4 regions of the Actinoplanes friuliensis DSM 7358 genome follow, and region 3 is predicted to be linked to each of the others. Evidence: riboswitches for the same ligand, from Rfam matches in the RefSeq annotation. Region 3 holds a riboswitch; each other region holds the start of a gene.
What was found. Region 3 has a riboswitch for cyclic di-AMP ahead of AFR_RS02330 (coiled-coil domain-containing protein). Riboswitches for the same ligand answer to the same signal wherever they lie in the genome.
Positions count from the first base shown of each region.

Region 1: linked by a shared signal. The riboswitch ahead of AFR_RS10070 (C40 family peptidase) and the one ahead of AFR_RS02330 (coiled-coil domain-containing protein) in region 3 are both predicted to bind cyclic di-AMP.
Region 2: linked by a shared signal. The riboswitch ahead of AFR_RS20330 (C40 family peptidase) and the one ahead of AFR_RS02330 (coiled-coil domain-containing protein) in region 3 are both predicted to bind cyclic di-AMP.
Region 4: linked by a shared signal. The riboswitch ahead of AFR_RS19020 (LysM peptidoglycan-binding domain-containing protein) and the one ahead of AFR_RS02330 (coiled-coil domain-containing protein) in region 3 are both predicted to bind cyclic di-AMP.

Region 1 is NC_022657.1:2,152,861-2,159,878, reverse strand. It holds gene rsmH (16S rRNA (cytosine(1402)-N(4))-methyltransferase RsmH) at 1-621, opposite strand, end outside; gene mraZ (division/cell wall cluster transcriptional repressor MraZ) at 840-1,271, opposite strand; gene AFR_RS10070 (C40 family peptidase) at 1,681-2,454, opposite strand; cyclic di-AMP (ydaO/yuaA leader) riboswitch at 2,494-2,657, opposite strand; gene AFR_RS10065 (Mur ligase family protein) at 3,119-4,339, shown strand; gene AFR_RS10060 (type 1 glutamine amidotransferase) at 4,329-5,045, shown strand; gene AFR_RS47715 (hypothetical protein) at 5,163-5,351, opposite strand; gene AFR_RS47710 (TVP38/TMEM64 family protein) at 5,356-5,826, shown strand.
Region 2 is NC_022657.1:4,404,807-4,411,824, reverse strand. It holds gene AFR_RS20355 (SDR family NAD(P)-dependent oxidoreductase) at 1-62, opposite strand, end outside; gene AFR_RS20350 (sensor domain-containing diguanylate cyclase) at 170-1,612, shown strand; gene AFR_RS20345 (epoxide hydrolase family protein) at 1,576-2,661, opposite strand; gene AFR_RS20340 (MarR family winged helix-turn-helix transcriptional regulator) at 2,724-3,143, shown strand; gene AFR_RS20335 (aminoglycoside phosphotransferase family protein) at 3,118-4,020, opposite strand; gene AFR_RS20330 (C40 family peptidase) at 4,092-5,081, opposite strand; cyclic di-AMP (ydaO/yuaA leader) riboswitch at 5,096-5,230, opposite strand; gene AFR_RS20325 (M56 family metallopeptidase) at 5,365-6,282, opposite strand; gene AFR_RS20320 (BlaI/MecI/CopY family transcriptional regulator) at 6,279-6,647, opposite strand; gene AFR_RS20315 (cytochrome ubiquinol oxidase subunit I) at 6,722-7,018, shown strand, end outside.
Region 3 is NC_022657.1:482,051-489,068, reverse strand. It holds gene AFR_RS43285 (putative bifunctional diguanylate cyclase/phosphodiesterase) at 1-194, shown strand, start outside; gene AFR_RS02350 (TetR/AcrR family transcriptional regulator) at 157-765, opposite strand; gene AFR_RS02345 (ABC transporter permease) at 938-1,834, shown strand; gene AFR_RS02340 (ABC transporter ATP-binding protein) at 1,827-2,612, shown strand; gene AFR_RS02335 (coiled-coil domain-containing protein) at 2,634-3,713, opposite strand; cyclic di-AMP (ydaO/yuaA leader) riboswitch at 3,717-3,853, opposite strand; cyclic di-AMP (ydaO/yuaA leader) riboswitch at 4,133-4,269, shown strand; gene AFR_RS02330 (coiled-coil domain-containing protein) at 4,275-5,297, shown strand; gene AFR_RS02325 (glycoside hydrolase family 65 protein) at 5,364-7,018, opposite strand, start outside.
Region 4 is NC_022657.1:4,122,718-4,129,735, forward strand. It holds gene AFR_RS19005 (M20 family metallopeptidase) at 52-1,182, shown strand; gene AFR_RS19010 (hypothetical protein) at 1,179-2,036, shown strand; gene menC (o-succinylbenzoate synthase) at 2,033-3,148, shown strand; cyclic di-AMP (ydaO/yuaA leader) riboswitch at 3,235-3,420, shown strand; gene AFR_RS19020 (LysM peptidoglycan-binding domain-containing protein) at 3,423-3,968, shown strand; gene AFR_RS19025 (DprA-like winged helix domain-containing protein) at 4,047-5,342, shown strand; gene AFR_RS19030 (DUF6493 family protein) at 5,339-7,018, shown strand, end outside.

The sequences.
Region 1 (7,018 bases), 1.7 Mb from region 3:
CGTTCGCCGCGCGGCGGCCGGGATCGCGTCCCTGACCAGGTCCGCGAGCGCCGACGACGAGACGATCCGTGACTTGGATCTCTGCTTGACGATCGCCGAGACGACCCGCGTCGCGAACTTCTCCTCGCCGTACACCCGCAGGATGCGGACGAGCTCGCCCGGCTCGTAGCCGTTGACGACCTCCTCCGCGGTGATCCCCCGCGACTGGTCCATCCGCATGTCGAGCGGTGCGTCCCGCGAATAGGCAAAACCCCGGTCGGGTTCGTCGAGCTGCAGCGAGGACACGCCGAGATCGAAGAGCCCACTGTGGAACGCCGGAAGACGGAGGCCGGCCAGCACGTCCGGCAGCTCGTCGTAGACCGCGTGCACGAAGTGCACCCGATCGCCGAAACGGGCCAGCCGGTGCCGGGAGTGCGCGAGAGCCTCGGTGTCCCGGTCGAGTCCGATGAGGACCACGTCCGGGTACCGCTCCAGCACGGCCTCGGCGTGCCCGCCCAGGCCCAGCGTGAAGTCGACGTGCACCGCGCCCGGCAGGACCAGGGCGGGGGCGAGCAGCTCGAGGCAGCGCTCGAGCAGCACCGGCACGTGTGTGCCGCGAAGCTCCCCCATGTCGACCCCCATTGCCTGCTCTTTCCGCGCTCACCCGGTGTCCTGCGACGACCGGTCGTCTGTCCGTACCGCCAGATCCCCATCCGCTCGTGCCCGTTGCCTTCGGGCGCGCCCGACCGGACACACGCCTGGCACCGGGGAAGAGGCGCCAGGAGCGGGAGCGGCTGGAGATCTCGCAGTACGGCGGCAGCGACGTCCGGACCGTGTCGACGGCCCACAGGTGCCACGCCTCACAGTCCGCCGGGCAGCACCCCCTCCTCGATGTCGGCGAACTCGTCCTCGCTCGCCGAGAGGTACTGCTCCCAGGACTGCTTGTCCCAGATCTCCACCCGCGTGCTCGCGCCGATCACGACGAGCTCACGATCCAGCGCCGCGTACTCCCGCAAGTGGCCCGGGATGGTGACCCGGCCCTGCTTGTCGGGGATCTCGTCGTGCGCGCTGGCGAAGAACACCCGGCTGTAGGCCCGGGCGGCCTTGTTCGTGACCGGTGCCTCACGGAGCTGCCCCGCGATGCGCTGGAACTCGGGCATCGGGAAGACGTAAAGGCAACGTTCCTGCCCCTTGGTGATCACGACACCTCCCGCCAGTTCGTCACGGAACTTCGCCGGGAGGATCAGCCGGCCCTTGTCGTCGAGGCGCGGGGTGTGAGTGCCGAGAAACATCGGCCTGACCCCCCTGCCCCCGGCGGTTTCGCGGACCGCCTGTCGTCTGGGCCGGCAACCCCCTCGGAGTCAGCTCCTCAGGCCCTGCCACTGCGCTCCACTCTACTCCACTTCCCTCCACTCGCAACAAGAATGGACCGGTCTGCGAAGCCGATTCGCGGATGAATGCGCACGTCAGAGCCGGTGAGGTGGAAGTGGAGGGGTTCGGGCCTCCGACCATGGTCCACTTTCCGACATGCCGCCCAGGCGGGCACGAAAGTCCCCAGAAATCGGGCGTTCTTTACCGCCCGCGAACCCTCCTCCCGCGATCCGGGGAGCGAAGTGGAGGGAATACGACAGTGGGGCGTGACCCGAAACGGGTCACGCCCCACTGACTCTCGTACTGCTCTTACTACTTCACTGCTCTACCTCACGCGGCGACGAGGCGGCGCACGACGTAGTTCTTGCTCCAGATCTTGTGCTTGCCGACCCGGGCGCCCGAGTGCGGCGAGTCCCACATGTACCCGTTGCCGGCGTAGATGCCGGCGTGGGTGCCGTAGGAACCCGACCGGACGACGATCAGGTCGCCGATCTTCTTCTTGCTCTTGGCGACCGCCTTGCCGTACTTCTGCTGCGAGTTCGCCTTGTGCGGGAGCTTCTTACCCGTCGTCTTCTTGTAGACGTACTGGGTGTAGCCCGAGCAGTCGAAGCGCTTGGGGCCCGAGGCACCGAACTTGTACAGCGCGCCCTTGTGCTTCTTCGCCTGGGCGAGAACCTTCGCCCCGCTGCTCTTCACCGTGATCTTGATGGCCCCGCTGGTCGCCCAGCGGATGTTCGTGGCCCCGGTGTACTGCGTGCGGAAGTAGCCGGTGATGTGCGGCTCCGCGGTGAGCTTCACCGTCCCCTTCGAGGACAGCTTCTTCGTCACCCAGGTGCGCCACTTGCCGTCTCGCTTGGCCTGGAGGCGTACCGAACCGCGGGTGACGACCTTGCCGGTCTTCGGGTCGATCACCTTGGCGGTGACGCTGACCTTCTTGCCCCACGCGACGGAGCGGGTCGCGGAGTTGGTGATCTTCGGCTTGACCGCCGGCGCCGCGGCTGCCGCCGTGACGACGGGAGCGGCGGATGCCGCCGGCGTACCGATCAGCTGGCCGGCGCAGAGGCACGCACCCAGGGACAGTGCGATGGTTCCGGTTCCGGGCATGCGGCGGCCACGGCTCGAACTGCGTTCGTGCACGGTAGAGATATCCCTCCGGCACGCCTGCGAGGTTAGCTGTCGGGTTCGGGCGGGAAGGTGTGCCCGGTCGCCAAAAGGTGACTTCACCCCAAGGTCCGCAACTGCCGGACCGGATCTGGGTCCCCCGTCCCTGCCCCCGTATGCCTGTGTGGTTGAAGCTGCTTCCGTGGTCGTGCCGCGCGGACCGGGGCAGGGCTCGGCGTGGTCCGGTGCGGTACGAGCGGCGAGCGGATGCTCACCGGCAGGGACCTTGCTACCCGATTTCCGGGCCGACTGTCGGGCCTTGCTTGGTTACGCAGCGTATTTGGCATACCGGAGCCTGTCCGGTTTGTAACCACCCCGTGACAAATGCCAGCGCTTTGCGTAGTTCTGTGATCACGCTCCGGTGAAGGTTACGGGTGAAACACAACACACAAAAAGCCGCAGCAGGGTGGATCATGCGCGTGTCCGAGGTCGGGAGATTGCCGTCGCAAACGCCCCCAGCGGGCCAAACACGACGCCGGGCGGCGGGGTGGAGATCATCCGTTCGGCCGAGCTTCGGCCTGCGGACCCCTCCCAGGCCGCGCGGGCCGCTCCACCACTCGACGTAGTGTCCGTTTCCGGTACCCTCGTCGCCGTGACGGACGGGAAATTGCCCCTACGGGCCAAGGTCGCGACCTCCGTGTCGCGAACCGCTGCGGCGCTCTCTCGGGCCGCGGGACGCGGTGACGGCTCGGTGATCGGCGGGTGGATCGGTCTCAAGATCGATCCTGACCTGCTCAGGAACCTCGCCGCCGGCCGTGCGATCGCGCTCGTGTCGGGCACCAACGGCAAGACCACCACGACCCGGTTCACCGCCGCCGCCCTCGGCGTCCTCGGCCCGGTCGCCACCAACTCCTTCGGCGCCAACATGCCCACCGGGCACACCTCGGCGCTGGCCAAGGCCGGTGCCACCCCGTTCGCGGTCCTCGAGGTCGACGAGCACTACCTCGCCCGGGTGATCGACGAGACCACCCCGCGTGTGGTCGCCTTGCTCAACCTGTCCCGCGACCAGCTCGACCGGGCGAAGGAGGTGGCGATGATGGCGCAGATGTGGCGCACCGCCCTCGCCGCCCACCCCGACATCCACGTCGTCGCGAACGCGGACGACCCGATGGTCGTCTGGGCCGCGATCAACACCGCCAATGTCGTCTGGTTCAGCGCCGGTCAGCGCTGGCACGACGACTCCTTCGTCTGCCCCGAGTGCGGCTCCCCCATCGAGCGCGCCAACGGCGAATGGTGGTGCACCGGCTGCCCGCTGCGCCGCCCCCAGGCCCAGTGGACCGTCGAGGACGAGGGTGTCCTCGACCCCAAGGGCGACTGGCACCTGGTCAAGCTCCAGCTCCCCGGACAGGTGAACCTCGGCAACGCCGCCACCGCGCTGGCCGTCGCCGCCGAGTTCGGCGTCCGGCCCATAGAGGCCGTCCCCCGCCTGGCCGGTGTCGCCTCGGTGGCCGGCCGGTACGCCCAGGTCGAGCGCGACGGCCGCAACATCCGGCTGCTGCTGGCCAAGAACCCCGCCAGCTGGCTCGAGGCCTTCGACATGGCCGAGGTGGCTCCGACACTGCTCTCCATCAACGCCCGGGACCCCGACGGCTTCGACACGTCGTGGCTCTACGACGTCGACTTCTCCCCTCTGCGCGGGCGGCAGGTCCTGATCACCGGTGACCGGGCCTACGACCTCGCCGTACGACTGGAAGTGAACGATGTGGCCTTCCGCCACGTGACTACCTTCGACGAGGCAGTGCGGGCGAGCCCGCCGGGACGCCTCGAAGTGATCGCGAACTACACGGCGTTCCAGGACATCCGAGCGGAGTTGGACCGTGTCAACTGAGAGCACCCTCCGGATCGTCTGGATCTACCCGGACCTGCTTTCCACGTACGGCGACCGCGGCAACATGCTGATCCTCGGCCGCCGCGCCGCCCAGCGGGGCATCCCGGTGGAGACGTACGAGGTCCGCTCGGACCAGGCCATGCCCACCACCGCCGACATCTACCTGATCGGTGGCGGTGAGGACGGCCCGCAGGCGCTCGCAGCCCAGCGCCTGATCGCCGACGGCGGCCTCCACCGCGCCGTCCACCAGGGCGCGGCCGTGCTGGCCGTCTGCGCGGGTTACCAACTCTTCGGTCGCTCGTTCTTCGCCAAGGGAGCCCAGTGCGCCGGGCTCGACCTGATGGACCTGTACTCCGACCGGGGCGAGACCCGCGCGGTCGGCGAAGTTCGCGGCGACATCGATCCGCGGCTAGGGTTGCCCCCGTTGACCGGTTTCGAGAACCACGGCGGCCGCACCCACCTGGGCCCCGGCGTAGCCCCCCTGGCCCGCGTCACAGCAGGCATCGGCAACGACAGCCAGACCGAGGGCGCCTGGCACGGCAAGATCCTCGGCACGTACGCCCACGGCCCCGCTCTCGCTCGCAACCCAGCTATAGCCGATCTGCTACTGCGTTGGGCGATCGGCGCGGATAGTCTTCAACCGCTCGACGACACCTGGGCCGACCGGCTCCGAGGCGAGCGACTCGCCGCAGCCGGCGCCGCATGACCCGCACCTCAGTCCTCGACCGACGAGAAGTAGGGACACGCCTGCATGACTGACACCCTGATCGCCCCGCGGGGCATCACAACCCCCGCCACGGACCCTCAGGTCAGCACGCAGCCCTCAACCGGCTGGCGCCACCGCGCCCTCCGCTTCGGCGTCCTCGGCGCCGTCGTGGCAGGCCTCGGCGTCGCCGCCGCCGTCCTCCCCCTGCAGGCCATCGCCGACTCGGTGGTCGCCCTCGGCCCCGCCGCCGCCGTGGCGATCGCCGTGGTCGGCGGCCTGCTCCTCTCGGTCCTGGTCCCCCCGCACCGCCATCACCCTGGCCTGCGGCGCCCTCCTCGGCCCCGCCACCGGCGCAGTCACCGCCCTGGCCGCAGCCATCATCGCCGCAGTCGCCACCTACTACGCAGGCCGCTGGGCCGGCCGCGGCGCCCTCGGCTCCCGCGCGGGCGGCAAGCTCGAGCGCCTCGACGGCTGGCTCAACCGCCGCGGCCTGTCAGCGGTGCTGCTGGTCCGCTTCCTGCCGCTCGCACCGTTCGGCCTGATCGGCTACGCCTACGGCACGACCTCGGTCTGCCGCAAGCGCTACCTCCTCGGCACCACCCTCGCTTCGGTCCCGTCCGCGGTTTCGTACGCCGTGATCGGCGCGGCGGTGACGTCGCCGGGCTCGATGAACCCGCTGACGCTGGCCCCGGCCGCGATCGGCATCGGCCTCACGACGACGATCGTCCTGCGCTGGCGCCTCGCGGCCCGTCGCAACGCCGCCGCTCTCGCCACTGCCTGACCCTCAACCACCGAAAAGGCCCGCCACTGGCGGGCCTTTTTCGCATCCACCCCCGGTACTCAAGTTGTGCTGGTCAACCCACCTCAGCAGCGGGGCGCCCCCAAGCGCTCCAACGGCTCGGTCCCCTGACGCGCCACCGCACCGCACCCCGCCATCGCCCGGCGGCCGTCGACCACGCCCAACTTCCTTGAAGTCGGGCCCTCCGGCGCCACGGAAGGCCCAACTTCCGCGAAGTTGGGCCTTAGGGCCGCCCTGGAAGGCCCAACTTCACCGAAGTTGCGCTGATCAACCCACCTCAACAGCGCGGGACCAACGAGCACCCCAGCACCTGCCCCGACGCCTCACGGCACCGCCAACACGCCTAAGAGTGCCCACCCACCAACCCAGCCCGGCCGCCGGCTGTGCCCACCTTCCTTGAAGTCGGAGCCACCAGGCGGCGCAGAAGGCCCAACTTCATCGAAGTTGTGCTGATCAACCGACCCTCAGGCCGCCCCGAAGGTTCTGCCCTCCAGGAGCAGGTAGCCGGCGCGGCGGCGCCAACCGCTCCAACGGCTTGGCCCCTGACGCCTCAAAAACCGCCACCACACCGTCGAACGGCCCACCCGCCGTCCGTGGATCTCCGCCACGCGGTGTGTCCGCAGCCCTGGCCGCCGTCCGCGCCGCACCCGGCTCGTCGGCCACGCCCAACTTCCTTGAAGTCGGGCCTCAGGCGCCATGGAAGGCCCGCCTTCGCGGAAGTTGGGCCTCCACCCGCCTTGGAAGGCCCAACTTCGCGGAAGTCGGGCCTTCCGCCCACCCTGGAAGGCCCGACCTCACGGAAGCTGGGCCTTCCGCCCGCCCAGGAAGGCCCAACTTCACCGAAGTTGCGCTGATCAACCCACCTCAACAGCGCGGGACCGCCGAGCACCCCAGCACCTGCCCCGACGCCTCACGACACCGCCAACACGCTTCAGAGCGCCCACCCAGCCGGACCGCCGGGCTGTGCCCAACTTCCTTGAAGTCGGGGCCTCAGAGCGCCACAGAAGGCCCACCTTCGCGGAAGTTGGGCCTTCCGCCTGCCCTGAAAGGCCCGACTTCACGGAAGTTGTGCTGATCTACCCTTCTCAGGCCACCGCCGAAAGTTCCGTCTCCAGCAGCGGGTTCCCGGCACGGCGGCGCCAAGCGCTCCAACGGCTTGGCCACCCCTCGCCGC
Region 2 (7,018 bases), 3.9 Mb from region 3:
AGACCGATGCCCTGGGTCGAGCCGGTGACAAGTGCGGTCCTGCCGCTGAGATCGAGACGCATGCGCCCTACATTTCCGCGTCTTGTCCTTTGATGCAGCCCGTGGCGGTCGAATGAACAAATACCGGCCCGGCAATCCGTGCAGGCACCGATCAGGACAGGGATGACGCATGCACCCGCTGCTGGCCAGAGGCGCACGGATCGCCCGGAACGGCATGGAGCCCCTGGTCGTCCTGACCCTTGTCGTCGTGCTGCGCCAGTTCGACCTGACCGGCGACGTCCCGCTGTGGATCCTCGCGCTGGTGCTCGGTTTCGGCGCCTTCTGCCAGCAGCCGGAGATTCAGCTCTGGCTCTCCGGCGGGAACCTCCACCGGCGGGCCGGCCTGCGCATCAGCCTTCACATCGTCAACACCACCATCACGATGTACCTGCTCGGCTGGGGACCCCTGCTGGCGATCGCCCACCTGCACATCCTCACGGTGCACCTGCGGCAGTCCGGCTCCCGGGCCTGGAAGCCCGCTGCCGCGGCCAGCGCCGGCGCTCTGCTGGCCGGTCAGGTCGTCGTCGGTCTCGGCCTGCTACCCACCAACCTGAGCGTGGCCCAGTCGCACGGGCTGGCGCTGCTCGTCGCGATCGGCACTGTCACCACCGCCCGGACCCTCGGCAAGTTCGTCGCCCAGAACGAGCGGGCCGAGGCGTCGGTCCGGCACAACGAGGAACGCTTCCGGGCGCTGGTCCGCGACGGCTCCGAGGTCATCACCATGGGTGACGCCGACGGCAACATCACCTGGGTCAGCCCGGCGGCCAAGCCGGTGATGGGTTACCTCCCCGAGGAGCTGCGCGGCAAGGTGCTCAGCGGCCTGTTCCACCCCGAGGACGACATCGCGGCGATGGAGCTCTTCACGCGCCTGCTCGCCTCGGACAGCACCGTCGAGCACTCGGCCGAGCTGCGGGTCCGGCACGCCGACGGGTCCTGGCACTGGCACGAGATCATCGCCCGCAACATGCTGGCCCACCCTGCCGTCCAGGCCATCGTCAGCCACCAGCGCGACATCACCGAGCGCCGGGCGGTGCAGGACCGGATCGCGTACGCGGCCTCCCACGACGGCCTCACCGGGCTGGCCAACGGCCCCACGCTGAACCGCGATCTCGAGCGTGCCCTCGCGCAGGGCACCCGCTACCAGCACCCGGTGGCGGTGCTCTTCTGCGACCTCGACGGCTTCAAGGCCGTCAACGACACGTACGGCCACGACGTCGGTGACCGCCTTCTGCAGACGATCAGCGGTGTCATCAAGCGGGTCACCCGGGACACGGACACCGCGGGGCGGCTCGGCGGCGACGAGTTCGGTGTGGTCCTGACCCGCGTCAGGAACGCCGAGGAGGCGCTGAGCGTGGCCCAGCGCATCGTCGAGGGCATCAGCACCAACGCCTCGGTCGCCGGCCTGAAGCTGGACGTCGGGTGCAGCATCGGCGTGGCTCTGGCGTACCCGGGCGGCTCCGACGTGAAGTCCCTGATGCGGCACGCCGACGCGGCCATGTACCGCTCGAAGCGCCAGGGCCGCAACGGCTGCCAGCTCTACGTCGAGGAAGAAGTCACCGCCCCCTGGAGCTGAAAGAACGCCGCGATGTCGGCAGCCAGGTCCTGCGGCACCTCCAGCGCGGCGAAGTGCCCGCCGCGCGGCAGCTCGGTCCAGTGCCGGATGTCGAAGGACCGCTCGGCCAGCGGCCGCACCGACTGCACGATGTCGTGCGGCAGCACCGCGACACCCAGCGGCACCGGGCACGGTGTGCCGCGACCGCTCTCCTTGGCCAGCCGCGCCGACGAACCGGCCGTGCGGGTGAACCAGTAGATCGACACGTCGCTGAGCAGCACGTCGTCGCTGATCGAGGAGGCCGGATCGGCCCACTCGGTGAACTTCTCGGCGATCCAGGCCAGCTGGCCGATCGGGGAGTCCGTGAGCGCGTACGCGATCGTCTGCGGCCGTGTCGCCTGCAGCACCTGATAACCGGGCCGGTTCGCGGCGAAGGCCGCGATCCGCTCGGCCCGCTCCCGGTCCTGCCCCGACAGCCCGTCGACCGGCCCTGGTGTCGGCAGGTAGTTGACGTGCACGCCGACAACACGGTCCGGCGCGACGCCACCCAGGGCACGAGCCACACCCGAACCCCAGTCACCGCCGTGCGCGCCGAACCGCTCGTAGCCCAGCCGGCTCATCAGCTCGGCGAACGCCCGCGCGATCCGCTCCAGGCCCCAGCCCTTCTCGTGCGTCGGGCCGGAGAAGCCGAAGCCGGGGATGGACGGGATGACCAGGTGGAAGTCATCGGTCAGCGGCTCGATCAGGTCGAGGAACTCGAGCACCGACCCGGGCCAGCCGTGCACGAGCACCAGCGGTAGAGCGGAAGGGTTCGCGGACGGCACGTGCAGAAAATGGATCCGCTGCCCGTCGATCTCGGTCACGAACTGCGGGTACGCGTTCAGCGCCGCCTCGTGCACACGCCAGTCGTAGGTGGTACGCCAGCGTTCGGCCAGCTCCCGGACCCGTTCGAGGGGGATCCCGTAGTCCCACCCCACGCCCGGCAGCTCGTCGGGCCACCTTGCGCGGCCGAGGCGGTCGGCCAGGTCGTCGAGGTCGGCCTGCGGGACGTGGACGCGGTACGGCTCGATATCGTTCATGCGTCTAACGTTAGGCGCACTAACGTTAGTCCGGCAAATGGTAATCTCGCCTCATGGACCACCTCCCCAGCTGGCTGCTGACCCAGACTGCGGCGTACGCCCACCGCCTGGTCGGTGAGCGTTTCGCCGAGATCGGCGCCCGCGGCTACCACTACCGGCTGCTGTCGACGCTGATCGACGACGGGCCGGCCAGCCAGGCCGACCTGGGACGCCGCACGGCCATTCACTTCAGCGACGTGGTCGCCGCCCTCAACGAGCTGGCCGCGGACGGCTACGTCGAGCGGCGGCCCGACCCGGACGACAAGCGCCGCAACACCGTCACCGTCACCCCGCGCGGACAGGAACGCGCCGTCGAGCTTGCCGCCAAGGGTGAGGAGATTCAGGACGAGCTGCTCGCGCCCCTGTCGGCGGCGGACCGCAAGGAGCTCGTCCGGCTCCTGACTCTGCTCAGGAGAGGCGGCGCTCCAGGCTGAGCGCCACGTCGAGGGCCTGGCCCGGTTTGGACTCGCCGCTCTCCGCGTCCCAGACCTCGGAGAGCACCGCCTGTACGAAGCCCCAGGCGACCACGCGGTCGATGGGCATGCCGAGGCCCTCGGCGAACTGCTCGATGCGGATCGGCACCAGGCCGAGCACCGGCTCGTCACCGTCGAACGGGTTGTAGAGGATCGGGCCGACCTCGTACCCGGGGTCGCCGGCCAGGCCGTGGGGGTCGATGGCCAGCCACTGCTCGCGGTCGCCGGCGAGGACGTTCTCGTGGTGGAGGTCGCCGTGCAGCACGACGCGCTCGGTGGCGGACTGGCACAGCTCGATGAAGAGTCCGGCGGCGCGGACGACCAACTGCCGGGGAATCGGGTGCTCGCCGGGGTAACGCCGCAAATGCTCGGCGAAGCCGTTGCCGTAGGAGGTGAGCTCCGCGACGGCCAGGTCCGGTGGCGCGGGCCGGTGCAGCCGGCGCATCATCGCGATCAGGACGTCCGTGGCCTCCTGGTCGTGCTCGAGCACCAGGCGGCGCAGGGTGTGCCCGGGCTCCACCTTCTCGAGGAGCATCGCTCCGCGGGCCTCGTCGTGGCGCAGCAGCCGCACGGCGCCGGCACCGTCGAAGAAGGACAGTGCGGCCGCCTGGTGCACCAGGTCGTCCGTCGAGGGCACGCCCAGCTTGAGCACCGCCGGCGAGCCGTCGGCCCGGCGCACGGGTGCCACCCAGCTGAAACTCAACGGGTACGGGTCACCGGCGGTCAGCCCCCAGTCGTGGGTGACGGCGTCGATCAGCGCCGGGAGGCCGGCCAGCCACTCGCGGCCGGCGTCACCCCAGTTTCCGATGATGTTGCGGGTGAAGGCGGCGGGGAACATCGGGCCATTCTGGTACACAGAAAAAGCCGCCACGTCAGGTGGCGGCCTTTCTGTGTGCGGTGCGAACCGGGTCAGCCCGGCCGGCGCATGCCGGTGATCGCCCCGCTGCGGTCGATCGACGCCATCCGCACATGGTCTCCCGTGTGCGGCGCGTGGACCATGGTGTTGCCTCCGACGTAGAGACCCACGTGGTGGACCGGACTGCCGTAGAAGATCAGGTCACCCGGCTGCAGCTCACTGCGGCTGACCGCCCTGCCCGCCCCGATCTGATCACCCGTGAAGTGCTCGAGGTGCACTCCGACAGCCGCCCACGCCACCTTGGTGAGACCGGAGCAGTCGTAACCGCTCGGCCCCTCGGCGCCGAAGATGTAGGGCTTGCCGATCAGCGAGCACGCCTTCTGCGCCGCCCGGCCGCCCTTGGAGTTGTCGTAGTCGACCGGACAGGGGCCCGTCCGGAACGCACCGCCCGAGCTGCCGCTCGCGCCGTACGCCCTGATCCGCAGTTTCTGCAGATCGTCGACCTTCTTCTGAATGTCCTTCTTCTGCTGTCCCAGCAGCTTGTCGCGTGCCGCGACGGCATCGGTCAGGGTCTTCAGATCACGCTTGTCACCCGCGAGCTGGTCGCGCAGCTTGGCCACACCCGCGATCGACTCGCGCTGGTGCCGGCTGAGCTGATCGAGGAACGTGAGCTTCTCGGTCAGACCGGTCGGCGAGCCACTGACGATCATGGCCTTCACGGCGTTGGGCGAGCCCTGCATGTAGGCCTGCCCGGCCATGTTGCCCACCTGCGACATGGCCAGATCGACCTGCAGCTCCAGCGGTGCGAGCCGCTTGTCGATCTTCTTGAGCTGGGCCCGGTTCTTGATCAGCTGGTTGTGCACGTCGTTGTACTGCTCGATCACCGGTTCCAGCTTGTTCCACTGCTCGTCGATCTGCTTTTCGATGTTCGACGGCGACGGTGTCGCATGTGCCACCCCGGGAGCGAGAAGAATCCCGACCGCGGCGACGGCGCAGGCGATGCCGCGCAGAATTGCGGCGCTGCGCGCCTCAATCCGTTTCACGTAGGTGCAGTGTCCTTTCTTCCCTCGGCCGCCGACCGGGTTAGCTGACGGGTTCGGGCGGGAAGCGCGCCCGGCCACGGTGATGCTGTGGCTTGACCCCTGGTTCCTGGGTCCCCGGCTCGTGAACGACGATTAGGCGGTGGCCGTCAGTTCGCCCGGGATCGGACGAGGGGGGACTGAGCGGCCGGGCACCACCGTACTCCCGATCAAAGCGTTAGAGAACCCGGCGGTATAGGGACACAGAACGCATAACGCCGTGTGACGCACCGTAATTAAGACGGACTTAAAGGGGCCACGCCGAGAGCGCACGGTCGAGCCAGGGCACCACCAGGATCACGGTCGGTAGCACCAGCAGGCCTGCGGCCAGGGTGGCCGCCAGCACCGTCAGACCCTTCGACCGCGGGTCCGGCCCGTCGAGGCGTTCCAGCCGCCGGCGGCGATCCGCGTCCGCGCTGCCCACCTCGGCGGGAGCGTCCGGGCTGACCGCGTCGCTGAGCAGCGCGAGGGCCGTCCGCAGCGGCGCGGCACCGGTGCTGCGCCGCGCCGCGTCGTCCGCGACCATCTCCAGCAGCAGGTGGACGGCGTCGAGCGGCGCACGGCTGCGCAAGGGCCGGGGCACCGCCCGGTAGAACGCGGTGAACGACTCCATGACCACGTCGTGGCGGTGCCGCAGGTGGGCCTGCTCGTGCGCGATCACCGCCGACACCTGTTCGGCGTCGAGGACCTGCAACGCGCCACCACTGAGCACCACCCGCGGCGAGCGCCCCGGCAGGCAGTACGCGAACGGCAGCGGCCCGTCGAGGACGCGCAGCCCCTCGGGCACCTCGGCCGGCAACGCGCCGTGGCGCTCCGCGGTGTCCAGCAGGTCGACCAGCAGCCGGTGCCGGGCACGGCGGGCCCGCGAGCGGCGACTCACCTGCACGAGCGAGACCACCAGGCGCAGGATGATCAGAGCGGCCACTGCCAGCGCGCCGATCAGGGCGATCGCGCCGACCGGGCGGCGGGAGCCAAGCTCACTGACGAGCTCCTGCGGGCCGGCCAGCACCACACCGAGCGCGCAGAGCACGCCGGCGAGGGTGATGCTCTGCCACAGCAGCACGGCCCCGGCCGGCGTGCGGGCGGGCCAGCGCGCGGAGGCGAGGATGCCCGGCACCACGAGCGACAACGTCAGCCCGAGAGCGCCGAGCAGCAGCGCGGTCACGGTGCGGCGCCCGGGTCCTTCCGTGCCGCCTCGATGGCGGCGGTCAGCGCGGTCGGGTCGATCCGGCCGACGAAGTGGGCCAGGGCCGCGTCGCGCACGCCGTCGGGGGCCGCGCTCAGCGCGTCGAGCATCAGCGCGGCCGTCATCTCCTCGCGCGTCTGCGCGGGCACGTAGCGGTAGGCGCGGTCGGCCCGCTGCTGCAGGACGACACCCTTCTTGGCCAGCCGGTCCAGCACGGTCATCACCGTCGTGTACGCGAGGTCGCGGTCACGGCTGAGCCGCTCGTGCACCTGGCGCACGGTCAGCGGCTCCCCGGCGTCCCACAACTGCGTCATGACCTCGCGCTCGAGATCTCCAGAAGCCATGTGACCCACTCTACTGCACGACGTCGTACTACGACGCGTAGTATCTACTACGAGACGTCGTAGAGGGGGCAACCATGGACGTGCTCGACCTGACACGGCTGCAGTTCGCGGTGGTGACGATCTACCACTACTTCTTCGTGCCGCTGTCGATCAGCCTGGCCGGTGCGGCCGCCGGGCTGCAGCTCACCTGGATGCGGACCGGCCAGGAGAAATACCTGCACCTGACGAAGTTCGTGGGCAAGCTGCTGATCGTCACGTTCGCCGTCGGTGTGGTCACCGGACTCGTGCAGGAGTTCCAGTTCGGCCTGGGCTGGAGCAACTTCGCCCGCTTCTACGGCGACGTCTTCGGCCCGACGCTCGCGATCGAGGGC
Region 3 (7,018 bases):
CCCGGGCCCTGGGGGTCGAAGCGGTGGCCGAGGGTGTCGAGACGCCGGCCCAGGCCGCGAAGCTGGGAGATCTCGGTTACGTCCGGGCGCAGGGTTTCCACTTCGCCCGGCCGATGACGCCGGAGGACGTGGGCGCGGGTATCCGCGCCCGGCAGGTCACTGAGCTGGCCGGCTCGTTTTCAGCGCGGCCATGACGGCGGTGCTGAGGTTCTCGAGGTAGTCGTCGTCGATCGGGGTCCGTGAGACCGCGAGCCGCCAGTACAGCGGGCCGAGCATCAGATCGACGGCAAGATTGGCGTCGGTGCCGGCCGGAAGCTCACCGCGTGTGACTGCCTGACCGACAATCTGGTCACCCACCGCCTGCTGGTGGGTGCGGAGTGCCCGCTGGAGAGTTTCGGCGATCTTCGGATTGCGCGCGGCCTCGGCCATCAGGTCCGGGATGATCTGCGAGGCGATCCGGTGCTGGAGCGCCTTGCTGACGATGAACATCATCAGTTGCAGGTCGCCCGCGAAGCTACCGGTGTCGGGCATGGGCACGCTACGCTCTGCAACGGCGGACACGATCTCGAGCACCATCTCGAGTTTGTTGCTCCACCGGCGGTAGATTGCGGTCTTGCCGACACCCGCCCGGCGGGCGACCGCCTCGATGGAGAGCCGGCCGTAACCGACTTCGGCCAGTTCGTGCATGACCGCATTCCGGATGGCCGCGGTGATGTCCCCGCGGAGCACCGCCGCTCCGGCGGGTGCACGTTTCGCTGTTGCCACGGGGTCACTATACGCGAGGACGCAACGGTTGCGTTCTGGCGCTCATTCGGATAGTTTCGGGCCCAGCGTCGATACGATCCCGTTCCATCGGCGCACACTTGTCAGTGTGTTCCCGGACGATGCACCGAGGTCTTCGACCCCCACCGGACCGACCAGATCGGAGCGCCACCCCATGCCCCCTACGGCGGTCGCCGATTCCGAAACCGGCCTCTCGCTCAAGGAGCTGGCCCGCAAGCACGGCCTGAGCGCTGCCGGCAAGCTCCCCAGCCTGCGCGACTACTCGCGGCAGCTGTGGTCCTACCGGCACTTCATCACGTCGTTCGCCAATGCCAAGGTCTCCTCCGCGCTCGGCCGCACCCGGCTCGGCATCTTCTGGCAGGTGCTGACGCCGCTGATCAACGCAGCGGTCTACTACGTGATCTTCGGTGTCGTCCTCAACACCAAGAGCGGCATCGACAACTTCGTCGCGTACCTCTGCACCGGCGTTTTCATCTTCGGCTTCACCCAGTCGGTGGTGCAGGCCGGCATCCAGGCGATCAGCGGCAACCTGGGCATGATCCGCGCCCTGCACTTCCCGCGGGCCAGCCTGCCGCTGGCCATCGTCATGGTCGAGATCCGCAACATGATCGCCTCGCTGGCCGTCCTCATGGTCATCGTGCTGGCCTTCGGTGAGCGCATCACCTGGGAATGGCTGCTGATCGTCCCGATCTTCCTGCTCCAGTCGATCTTCAACGCCGGTCTGGCGATGGCCGTGGCCCGCCTCGGCTCCAAGGTCGCCGACTTCAAGCAACTGGTGCCGTTCATCATGCGGATCTGGCTGTACGGCTCGGCCGTGCTCTACCCGGTGACCCGCTTCACCGAGCACCTCAGCGGCTGGAAGCTGGCCGTGGTCGAGGCCAACCCGCTGCTCGTCTTCATCGACCTCATGCGGCACGCACTGATGGAGGACGTGCCGCTGGCGGCGCCCGCCGGCGTGCTGTGGCTCGAGGCCGTCGCCTGGGCCCTCGTGGCCGGGCTCGGCGGTTACGTCTACTTCTGGCGCGGAGAGAAGGGGTACGGCCGTGGCTGACGTCTCCAGCAACGACCGGCGCGATCCGACGATCATCGTCGACGACGCTCACGTGGTCTACCGGGTGCACCAGTCGGCCACGCCCGGCACGGGCAGCCCGCTGGCGAGCTTCAAGCGCATCGTGACCGGTGCCAAGCCCGCGACACTGCGCGAGGTGCACGCGATCAAGGGCGTCAGCTTCGTCGCGTACAAGGGTGAGGCCGTCGGTCTGATCGGCACCAACGGCTCCGGGAAGTCGACCCTGCTGCGGGCCATCGCCGGTCTGCTGCCGGTGGAGAAGGGCGCGATCTACGCCGCCGGGCAGCCGTCGCTGCTCGGTGTCAACGCCGCCCTGATGAACGACCTGCCGGGCGAGCGCAACGTCGTCCTGGGCTGCCTCGCCATGGGCATGAGCCCGGCCGAGGTGAAGGCCCAGACCAAGGACATCATCGAGTTCTCCGGGATCAACGAACGCGGGGACTTCAGCTCGCTGCCGATGCGGACGTACTCGTCGGGCATGGCGGCGCGGCTGCGGTTCTCGATCGCGGCGGCAAAGAAGCACGACGTCCTGCTGATCGACGAGGCGCTGGCGACGGGTGACGCGAAGTTCCGCCGGCGCAGCGAGCAGCGGGTCCGCGATCTGCGCGCCCAGGCCGGCACGGTCTTCCTGGTCAGCCACAGCGAGCAGTCGATCCGGGACACCTGCGAACGCGCGATCTGGCTCGAGTCGGGACTGATCCGCGCGGACGGCCCGACCGACGAGGTCCTGAAGGAGTACGAGGCCTACACCAAGCGGTAGGCCCCGCACTCCCCGCCGGAGCTAGCGCATCGAGAGATGCACGTGGTTGGTGTGATCACTCGACGGATCCCCACCGGCCCCCGAGTACGACTTCCAGCCGCTGCTCGGTAGCCAGATCCGCCGGAACCAGATCACGTAGAGCACACCCAGCCGGCTCGCATTGTTGATGAAGTAGTTCGCCAGCTGGTTGCCGTACGTCTTGCTGCTGCCTGTGGCGTCGCCGCCGAAGCCGTTCTTGTCGGCGGCGAAGTCACAGGCACGACCCTTGGGGTGCTCGCCGCTGTTCTGCTGCCGGAAGCATGCGACGAAGCGTGTGAAGCCGTCCTTCTTGGCTTCCTTCATCGCGTGCAGCGTGCGCGGCGTGATGCAGCCGGACGAGGTGGGGTCGTTGATGCTGCAGGACTCGTTGGGCAGCTCACCGTTGGAGTTCCGCGGCGCCGCGGCGGCCTTCGAGCTGCTGCCGCCGTCGCTGGAGCTGCTGCCACCGGACGAGTCCGAGGCGTCGGAGCTGCCACTGGCCGCGTTGGCGGCCTTCAGGGCGTTCTCGGCCTGCGTCTTGCGCTTGGCCATGACGGTGAGCTGACGCTGCTGGTCGCGGATCTCGGCGTCGATCGCGACCTTCGCCTGCTCCTGCTGCGTCTTCGAGTCCTTCAGATCGCGGACGGCCCGGTCCTGCTTGACCGCGATCGTCTCCAGGGTCTGTACGCGGTCCAGCATGCTGCCGGTGGAGTCGGCGGTGACCAGCGCGGTCATCGGCCCGAGCCGCCCGGTGCGGTACGACTGCTGGACGATGTCGTCCAGCGCCGCCTGCTTCGGGCCGAGCTCGGTGTTGATCTCCTTGAGCTTGTCGATCAGCTGCTGCTGGCGCTTCCTGGAGGTCGCCAGGGCCTCCTTGGCCTCGACGAAGCCCTTGGACGCCGCCTCGAGCTGCTGGACCAGGGACTTCGAGCCGCCCTCACCGTCGTCGCCCGAGTCACCGGGCGCGGCGAGCGGCCGGGGTGACGCCGAGGCGGAGGACGGGGCGACGAGTGCCAGACCCGTGGTGGCGACGAGCGCCGCGAGGACGGTCGCTAATCGCCGGCGGGCAGGTTTGAGCCTCACGTGCTTTCCTTCCGTCGGCCGCCGACCGAGTTAGCTGACGGGTTCGGGACGGAAGCGATCCCTACCACTGTGACGTGGATTCACCCCATAACACGGGTGGGTCCCCGGCTCGCCTTGCGGCGATTAGGCGGCGGTCTGCTGTGAGACCGTGACGAACACTACCCATCGATGTCACGAATCGACAGGTGTCGTACTGAGCGCAACAATGCAAATACGCGGCGTGATTTCGTGACGGAAAGAATGCAACGACTCACATTGATGTGCCGTTACGGGCTATGACCTGCGTCATTCCATCGAGCAGTAACGGAAAGTCGTTGCCGGGTAACGCTTTTCACCACCGTTGCCGGACTGTCACCAGGGCAGTTGTCAGGTAAGCTGGCCGCCGGTCACTGCCAAGAAGGCACCGCCCCCAAGGTGCCGGCAGCCCACCGCCTAATCGCCGCGAGGCGAGCCGGGGACCCATGTGTAGTAGTGGGGTGAATCCACGTAACCGTGGTAGGGATCGCTTCCGTCCCGAACCCGTCAGCTAACCCGGTCGGTGGTCACGCGGAAGGATTGTGAATGACGGCAAGACCCCGCCGGTGGCTCGTTCTCGCCCTGGCACCGCTCGTAGCGGTCACGATGCTGCTCGTGCCCGCATCACCGGCGAGCGCCGACCCCGACGACGACAAGAAGTCGTCGACCGCCGACGACGGCGATGACGATCCGCTCCTGAACGACGTCCTCGACTCCACGGGACGACGCTTCCTGGCGGCCAAATCAGCGGTTGCGAAGTCGACCAAGACCCAGCTGGGTCTGGCCCTCAAGGTCAAGAATGCCGAGACCCGGCGGGACTCTCTGCTCCCCGAGGTCGGCGCGGTCGCGGCCCAGCAGTACCGCACCGGTGGCATCTCGACGATGGGCTTCCTGCTCAACACCGACGGCCCGGACGGCTTCCTCAAGAAGGCGGTCTCCCTCGAGGAGATCAACGCCATCAACGACGGCAAGCTGCACGAGCTGTACGAGGCGATCGACGACGTCAGCACGCAGAAGGCCCGCCTCGATCAGGAGGTCAAGGCCCAGCAGCAGAATCTGGCCTCGATGAAAAAGCAGAAGGAGTCGGCGGAGAACGCCCTGGCCAAGGTCGGCGGCAAGTCCGTGACCGGCGGCTTTGTCCTCTCCAAGTCACCGGTGGCGGCCCCCGCTCCCCGCAACTCCGACGGCGATTTCGGCCCGGAGTCGTGCAGCGTGAACGACCCGACGACCAGCGGCTGCATCACCCCGCGGACCTTCCACATGTACAAGGAAGTCAAGAAGGCGAAGTTCAAGAGGTTCGTCGGCTGTCACCGCAACGGCGGACCGTTCGAGCATCCCAAGGGCCGGGCCTGCGACTGGTCCCTGCAGAACAGCGGCTTCGCCCCCTGGCACAACCAGGACACCCGGGAGTACGGCAACAACCTGATGGCGTTCCTGGTCCGTAACGCCGACCGGCTCGGCATCCTGTACGTCATCTGGAACAGACAGATCTGGTTCCCGGCGACCGGCTGGAAGTCCTACTCCGGCCCGTCCGACCACACGGACCACGTCCACGTCTCGATGCTTTAGCGCTGCTCCGGACCAACAGAAAGCCCCCGTCCTCCTCGAGGACGGGGGCTTCTTGCTGTAGCTCGGTCAGCTGCCGGTGGCCCGGCGGACCGGGGCCCGACCGGCCGGCTGCGTCGGCGCCGGGCCCATCGGGCCCTGCGGCGGGATCGGCAGCACGACCGGCTTCACCTGGGTGATCGTGACCTCCTTGCCGTGGTGCAGGAGGTCCAGCCGGGCCGAACCACCGCCGTTGCGCAGCGAGTAGGTGACCTCGTCCGCCGTGACCTCCACCCGCAGCCGCAGGCCGCGCCAGAGCAGGGAGAACTCCAGGCCGTTGATCCGGCTGGGCAGGCGCGGCGCGAACGACAGCTGGCCGTTCGAGTCCCGCATGCCGCCCAGACCGGCCACGAGGGCGATCCAGGAGCCGGCCAGGGAAGCCACGTGGACGCCGTCACGGGCGTTCTGGTGCAGGTCGTGCAGGTCCATCAGGGCGGCTTCACCCAGGTAGTCGTGGGCCAGCTCGAGGTGACCCACCTCGGCCGCCATCACGGCCTGGATGCACGCCGACAGCGACGAGTCCCGGACCGTCCGCGCCTCGTAGTACGCGAAGTTGCGCGCCTTCTCCTCGGGGGTGAAGGCGTCACCGCGCACGTACATGGCCATGACCAGGTCGGCCTGCTTGACCACCTGCTTGCGGTACAGGTCGAAGTACGGGTAGTTCAGCAGCAGCGGGTAGACCTCCGGCGGAGTGTTCTGGAAGTCCCACTCCTGCAGCCGCGTGAAGCCCTCCGACTGCTGGTGCACCCCGAGCTCCCGGTCGTACGGGATGTGCACCGAGGCCGCCGCGTCCCGCCACGACGCCGACTCCTCGTCGTCCACGCCCAGCTTGCGGGCGAGGTCCGGGTGCCGCTTGGCCGCGTCGGCCGCGGCGAACATGTTCTGCTGCGCCATCAGGTTGGTGTAGATGTTGTCGTCGACCACGGCGGTGTACTCGTCGGGGCCGGTGACGCCGTCGATGTGGAAACGGCCGTGCCGGTCGTGATGCCCCAGCGAACGCCACAGGCGGGCGGTCTCCACGAGCAGCTCGAGACCGTAGTCACGCTCGAAGTCGTAGTCACCGGTGGCCGAGACGTACCGGCGCACCGCGTCGGCGATGTCGGCGCCGATGTGGAAGCCCGCGGTGCCGGCCGGCCAGTAGGCCGAGCACTCCTGCCCGCGGATGGTGCGCCACGGGAAGGCCGCGCCCTGCAACCCGAGGGTCTGCGCGCGCTCCCGGGCAAGATCCAGAGTGGAGTGCCGCCAGCGCAGCACGTCCGCCGCGGCGGCCGGCTGCGTGTAGGTGAGCGCCGGGAGGACAAACGTCTCGGCGTCCCAGAAGGTGTGGCCGTCGTATCCCGGGCCGGTGAGGCCCTTGGACCCGATGGGCCGCTGCTCGGCGCGGGCACCGGCCTGCAGCGTGTGGTAGAGCCCGAAGCGCACGGCCTGCTGCACCTCCGGGTCACCCTCCACCTTGACGTCGGAGTGGTCCCAGAAGGCGTCGAGGTAATCACGCTGGGCCTCGACCAGGCCCTCCCAGCCGTCCAGACGGGCGCTGGCGAGCGCGGCACCGACCTGGTCCCGCACCGCGGGCAGCGAGCGGTTGCTGGACCAGCCGTACGCGGCCAGCTTGACGACCCGCAGCTTCTGCCCCGGCTCGAGCTTGGTGGCGACCGTGGTCCGGAGCCAGTCCGGGTGCCCCTCGG
Region 4 (7,018 bases), 3.6 Mb from region 3:
CGCTGGTTCCCAAGGCCTAGGCTGCTCCTGAAACCCACGACCGGAGCTGACATGGATCTCGTGCACCGGATGTCCCGGCGGCTGCCGCAGCTGCTCGCCGACATCGAGGAGCTGGTCGTCTGCGAGTCGCCGTCCAGCGACTTCGCCGCCCTGGCCCGCAGCACCGACGTCGTCGCCGACCTGGGAAAACGTCACCTCGGCGCGGCGCCCGAGCGCATCGCGACGACCGACGGCCGCACCCACCTGCGCTGGCGGCTGGGTGCCGGGCCGGCCCGGGTGCTGCTGCTCGGGCATCACGACACGGTCTGGCCGCTGGGATCGCTGACCACCCATCCGTACGCCGTGACCGCCGGCGTCCTGCGCGGTCCCGGCTGCGTCGACATGAAGGCCGGGCTCGTGCTCGCGCTGCACGCCCTGGCCGAGCTCGGTGTACCGGAGGGCGTGACCCTGCTGATCACCTGCGACGAGGAGCTGGGGTCGCCGACCTCGCGCGAGCTGGTCGAGACCTCGGCCGCCGGTTGCGCGGCGGCCCTCGTCCTGGAGGCGGCCGCCGCCGGTGGAGCCCTCAAGACCGAGCGCAAAGGCGTTTCGAGATACCGGGTACGCACCCACGGCCGTGCCGCCCACGCGGGCCTCGAGCCGGAGCGCGGTGTCAACGCCACCGTCGAGCTGGCGCATCAGATTCTCGCCCTGACCGCCCTCGCGGACGTGTCCCGGGGCACCACCGTCACCCCGACGCTGGCTTCGAGCGGCACCTCGGAGAACACGGTGCCGGCCGTCGCCGAGGTCGCCGTGGACGTCCGCGTCCGCGACACCGCCGAGCAGGACCGGGTCGACGCCGCGATGCACGGCCTGCGCCCGGTCCTGCCCGGCTCCCGCGTCGAGGTGCTCGGCGGCCCGAACCGCCCGCCGCTGGACGCCTCGTCGTCCGCGGCCCTCTTCGCCCGGGCCACCGCGGTCGCCGCCCGGCTCGGCCTGCCCGCCCCGGGCAGCGCGGCGGTCGGTGGCGGCTCCGACGGCAACTTCACGGCCGGCATCGGTACGCCCACCCTCGACGGCCTCGGTGCCGTCGGCGGCGGCGCGCACGCGGACGACGAACACGTCCTGGTCGACGAGCTGCCCGCCCGGGCCGCCCTGATCGCCGGCCTGATCGCGGACGTCCTGGCCGGGGAGCCGTCTTGAGCCGGGTCGTCGCGGCGGCGGTCGAGGCGGCGCAGGCCGCCGCGCGGGCTGCCCGGGTGCAGGTCCGGCCGGTGTCGAGCCTCGCCGAGCTGGCCGCACTCGACCGGCTGCTCGCCGGGATCTGGCAGGCCGAGGGCAGCAGCCCGGTGATGACCACCGAGCTGCTGCGGGCCCTGGCCAAGTCCGGCAGCTACGTGGCCGGTGCCTTCGACGGTTCCACGCTGGTCGGCGCGGCCGTCGCGTTCTTCTCCGCACCCGCGCACCGCGAGCTGCACAGTCACATCGCCGGTGTCGGTCCCGCCGCGGCCGGGCGCAGCGTCGGCTTCGCCCTCAAGCAGCACCAGCGTGTCTGGGCGCTGCAGCGGGGCATCACCGCGATCTGCTGGACCTTCGACCCGCTGGTCGGCCGCAACGCCTACTTCAACCTGGCCAAGCTGGGCGCGGTGCCGACCGAGTACCTCACCAACTTCTACGGCGTGATGCACGACCGGATCAACGGCGACGACGAGAGTGACCGGCTCTTCGTCCGCTGGGACCTCCACGCGCCCGCGGTGGTCGCCGCGGGTGCCGGTCGGCCCCTGCGACCCGTGAGCCCGCCGACCGCGACGATCGCGCTGCGGCGCTCCGACACCGGCGGCCCGCTCACCGGATCGGTCTACGGCCCGGTCGTGCTGGTCGCTGTTCCCGAGGACATCGAGACCCTGCGCCGCGCGGCGCCCGCGGTCGCCAAGGAATGGCGGTCGGCGGTCCGCGACACCCTCACCACCCTGCTCGCCGACGGTGCACGGTTCGCCGGCTTCGACCGGGACGGCTGGTACGTCCTCACCCGCGACACCGAGGAGCAGCGACGATGAAACTCCAGGGCGTCGAACTGCGCCGGATCAGCATGCCGCTGGTCTCGCCGTTCCGGACCTCGTTCGGGACGGAGAATTCCCGCGACGTGCTGCTCGTCCGCGTGGTCACCGGCGACGCCGAGGGCTGGGGCGAATGCGTGGCGATGACCGACCCGCGGTATTCGTCCGAGTACACCGAGGCGGCGGCCGACGTGCTCCGGCGCTACCTGATCCCGGCGCTCGCGGCGGTCCCGCGACTCGACGCGTACGCCGTCGGCCCGGCCCTGGAGCAGTTCAAGGGTCACCGGATGGCCAAGGCGGCGCTGGAGACGGCTGTGCTCGACGCCGAGCTGCGCTCCCAGGACCGCCCGCTGTCCCGCGAGCTCGGCGCCGTCCACGACCGCGTCCCGTGCGGTGTGTCGGTCGGCATCATGTCGTCGATCGGCGAGCTGCTCGACGCGGTCGGTGGTTATCTCGACGCCGGCTACGTGCGGATCAAGCTGAAGATCGAGCCCGGCTGGGACGTCGAGCCGGTCCGCGCGGTCCGCGAACGGTACGGCGACGACGTGCTGCTGCAGGTCGACGCGAACACCGCGTACACGGTGGGGGACGCCCGGCATCTCGCCCGGCTGGACCCGTTCGGGCTGCTGCTGATCGAACAGCCGCTGGACGAGGAGGACATCCTCGGGCACGCGGAGCTGGCCAGGCGCATCAGCACGCCGGTCTGCCTCGACGAGTCGATCACGTCGGCGCGTACGGCCGCCGCGGCCATCACGCTCGGGGCGGCGGCGATCGTCAACGTCAAGCCGGGGCGGGTCGGCGGATACCTGGAGGCGCGGCGGATCCACGACCTGTGCGTGGCTCACGGCGTACCGGTGTGGTGCGGGGGGATGCTCGAGACCGGTCTGGGGCGGGCCGCGAACGTCGCGCTGGCGGCGCTGCCGGGCTTCACCCTGCCCGGCGACACCTCGGCGTCCGACCGGTACTACCGCACCGACGTTACCGAGCCGTTCGTGCTGGAAGAGGGGCATCTGCGGGTGCCTACGGGGGCGGGGCTGGGCGTCTCTCCCGTACCGGAGATTTTGGATGAAGTGACCGTCTCGACCGAGTGGATCCCGCTGGGCTCGCACTGAGAAGAAGCTCACGAAAGTCGCTCAGGGCTTGGCCGGCGGCCTTCGGGGGTGGCTAACGTCGGCCCGGTCCGCTGACGTGGACCCCGCGGTCGGTAACGCCGAATCCTGCCGCCGACCGGGCCGGGACCTTTATCGAATGGCATGGAGCGGGGGACCCACACGTTCCCCGGCACGCGCTTGCCGCGTGCCTCGGGGTGAAGCCGCGCACCCGGCGGCCGGGCAACCTCAGCCCGAACCCGACAGCTGACCTCGCAGGCGTGGAGGTTGTACACAAATGGCACAGAATCACCAGCGGTTCCTGCGCGCCCTCGGCCTGATGGCGGCCGGCGCAGCGGGCACGGTCGCGATGCTCGGCCCGGCCACCGCGGCCGAGGCGAAGTCCGGTGTGAACTGGGATGCCGTCGCGAAGTGCGAGTCCGGCGGCAACTGGAAGATCAACACCGGCAACGGCTACTACGGTGGCCTGCAGTTCAGCCGCAGCACCTGGAAGGCGTACGGCGGCGGGAAGTACGCGAGCACGGCCAACAAGGCCAGCAAGGCGGAGCAGATCCGGATCGCCGAGAAGGTGCTGGACGGGCAGGGGATCGGCGCGTGGCCGACCTGCGGCAAGAAGGGCAAGACCAAGGCCAAGTCCTCGTCGTCGTCCGCGCATTCCTCGGCCCGGACTTCGCACTACACCGTGAAGCCGGGTGACACGCTCGCCTCGATCGCGGCGGCGAAGCACGTCAAGGGCGGCTGGCGGGCGCTCTTCAAGCACAACCGTTCCGTGCTCGGTGGCAACCCGAACGTCATCGTCCCGGGTCAGCGCCTGGCGCTCTGAGATCCGGCCCGGCTGCCCTTCCTCCGTGGGGCAGCCGGGCCCTCCCTTTCTGTCGCACCCCCTCTCTATGTTGTGCGCATGGTTTCGGCGGCGTACTCCTACCTCGGGTCCTCGGCTCTCACCGACGGTCTGACCCTGCAGACCTCCGGTGGCCCGGCGGCGCATCCCCGCTTCTTCACGGGCTTCCTGAACGATCCCGGTGCGGCGGCGACCGGTCTGCTGGCGGTGGCCGAGGTCGCGCGCAGCCGCTACTTCCGCCCGGTCAGCCCGGCCAGCCTCGATCCGGTGGTGACCGCGGGGTCCGACCGTCTGCGGTTCGAGTCGTTCTCCGGCTGCTGCGGTGTCTACGCCCGCCTCGACGTGCTGCCCGCGGGCATCGACGGTGAGATCACCGCGCACGGCACCACCAATGTGGACGTCAACGTCCCGCTGCAGCGCGCGCTGACCCGTGTCGGCCGCGCCGATCCGCTGCACCTCGCGGTCGGCCCGGACGATCTGACCGTCACGACCTTCGACGGGCCGCTCGTCGAGCGCAAGGTGCCGCTGCCGTCGCGCTGGCTGCGCGGCTTCGCCGAGGCGCAGGTGCTGACGTCGCGGTTCGACCCGCGCGCCGAGGTCGGCATCGCCGACGCACGAGCCCTGCTCAACCGCCTGCCCGCCGGTGACCGTTCGGTGCTGTGGGCGGTGCCCGCCGGCCGCAGCCTGCGGCTCACTTCCCGGCCGGTGCCCGGGGCGGTCTGCCTGCCGGGCGCGGGACGCCTGGTCGCGCTCAAACCGTTCCTGCGCCACGCGACCGCCCTGCGCGTCTACGGTCCGCCGGTCGCCGCCGGTGCCGGTCCGGTCGCGAGCACCTGGGAGCTCAGCCTGCCGTCGCTGCGGCTCTCGCTGACCCTGTCGCCCGAGCCCTACCGGGGCTTCTCCGGTGAGGGTGCGGTCCTCGAGGCCCTGGCCGGTGACGAGGTCGCCGACGACGCCGATCTGATCAGCGCCCTGCTGTCCTGGGACCCGGCGATCGACATCGACGCGCTCGCCACCGCCTCCGGCCTCGGCCCGCAGCGGGTCAGGGCCGCTTTGACCCAGCTCGGCACGGCCGGCCGCGTCGGTTACGACGTCGCCGAAGCGGGCTACTTCCATCGCACGTTGCCTTACGCCGCCGACGTCGTCGCCACGATGAATCCCCGCCTGGTCGGCGCCCGTGCCCTCGTCGACGCCGGCGCGGTCACGGCCACCGGTGAGGTTGCCGAGGTCCGCAGCGGCGACGAGATCTACCACGTCCGCGACACGTCCTGCACGTGCCCGTGGTGGGGAAAACACCGCGGGGAGCGCGGGCCGTGCAAGCACGCTCTCGCCGTCCGTATGGTCCGCGCGTCGTGAGCCTCGACGGCGAGACCCTCGACCGGCCGCTGCGCTCGGGCGACGCTGCCTCCGTGGCGGCGCTGCTGCTGGCCGCCACCGAGGCCGAGCGGACAGCGCTCGCCGACTGGGTGGAGACGAGCCTCAAGAGCATGCGGCGCGAGGACTGGTGGAAGGTCGAGGACACCACGGCCGGTGCGTACGCCCTTGCCATCATCGGCTGCCTGTCGTCGCCGACCCGCGCGGCCACTCTCCTGTGCCGGCGGGACATCCGCGACCGCTGGGACCGCGTCCCCGCCGCCGCCTTCCTCGAGCTCGTCCGGATCCGCGAGCTGCCGTGGCTGGGCGACCTGGCGGTCCGCCTGGCCGGGAAGCTCACCATCGACGGCGCGTGGCAGGGCGGCTGGGCGTTCGTCGCCGGTCTCCTCCGTGAGTCCGGCACACTGCCGCCGGCCACCGAGAGCGTGCTGCGCGGCTGGCTCAACACCCTTCACGACGGTGGAGCAGACCTGACTCCGCTCCTGCGCGACGACCCGTTCCTCGACGCGCTGCTGCCGGCGGTCTTCACCATCGACGGCCTCGGCTCGGAGCTCAACCACGGCCGCTGGAACAAGGAAACCGGCGAGTGGGACAACGCGCCCCGCTTTCCCGCTGCCATTGTCGACCTCATCGCCGAAGGCCGCCTGGCCCGCGGCCCGATCCTCGACGCGACGGTCGACCGCCTCACCCGCGGTGACAAACCGGGGTTCCTGCGCGCCTTCGTGATGCTTCATGATCTTCTCGAGCCCACGGTGGACGAGCTGGCCCGCCACACCGTCGCCTACGTCCAGCTCCTCCCGCACTCCGGGCCGGTGATCGCGGCGCTGGCTCAGCGCGCGTTGCGAACCCTCGACGAGGCCGGTCGCCTCGACGCCGAAACGCTGTGCGAGGCCGGCGGCCTGGTCCTGCTCCGCAAGGAGAAGAACCTCGCCAAGGCCCAGCTGTCGATCCTCGACAAGGCTGCCGGCCGTGACCCGGGCCGCGCCGGGGAGGTGCTCGAGACGATCGCCGTTGCCTTCGGACATCCGGCCCTCGACATCCAGGACCGGGCCCTCGCCCTGATCGCCAAGCACCTTCCTCTGCTCGACGACCCCGGCCGGGACTCTCGTCTCACGCACCTGGCCGAAGCGGCCACCGCACTCGGCGGGGATCTGCCGGCCCGTGCCGCACAACTGTTCGGCGCTCCGGAGCCCGAGGCCGCTCCGCAGGTCGTTCTCCCGCTGCCACCGCCGCTGCCGACCGCGGAGATGCCACCGCCGATCACCAGTGCCGTCGAGCTCGCCGAGCAGCTGGTGGCGCTGCTCCACGAGCGCACGGCAGTCCGCTGGGAGCATGTGCTGGCCGGACTCGTCTCGCTGCCCGCCGCCGGGCTCCCCGAGGTCCTGCAGCCGGTGCTCGACCGCTATCCGGACCTGTTCGTCCAGCGCTACGGGGCTTGGCAGCCCCGCCTGGTGTACCTCGGCGAGGCGATCCGTTCCGTCATCGCCCCGCACGACCACGGCACCTTCTGGCCGCGCATGATCTCCATGGCCGAGACGGCCGGGCCGGCCGATTCACCGGCCGTGATCCTGGTGCTGCGCATCTCCGAGCTGGCCGTCCGGATCACGCAGACACCGGTACCGATGCTGGTCGCCACCCCGACGCACGTCAACGGCAGC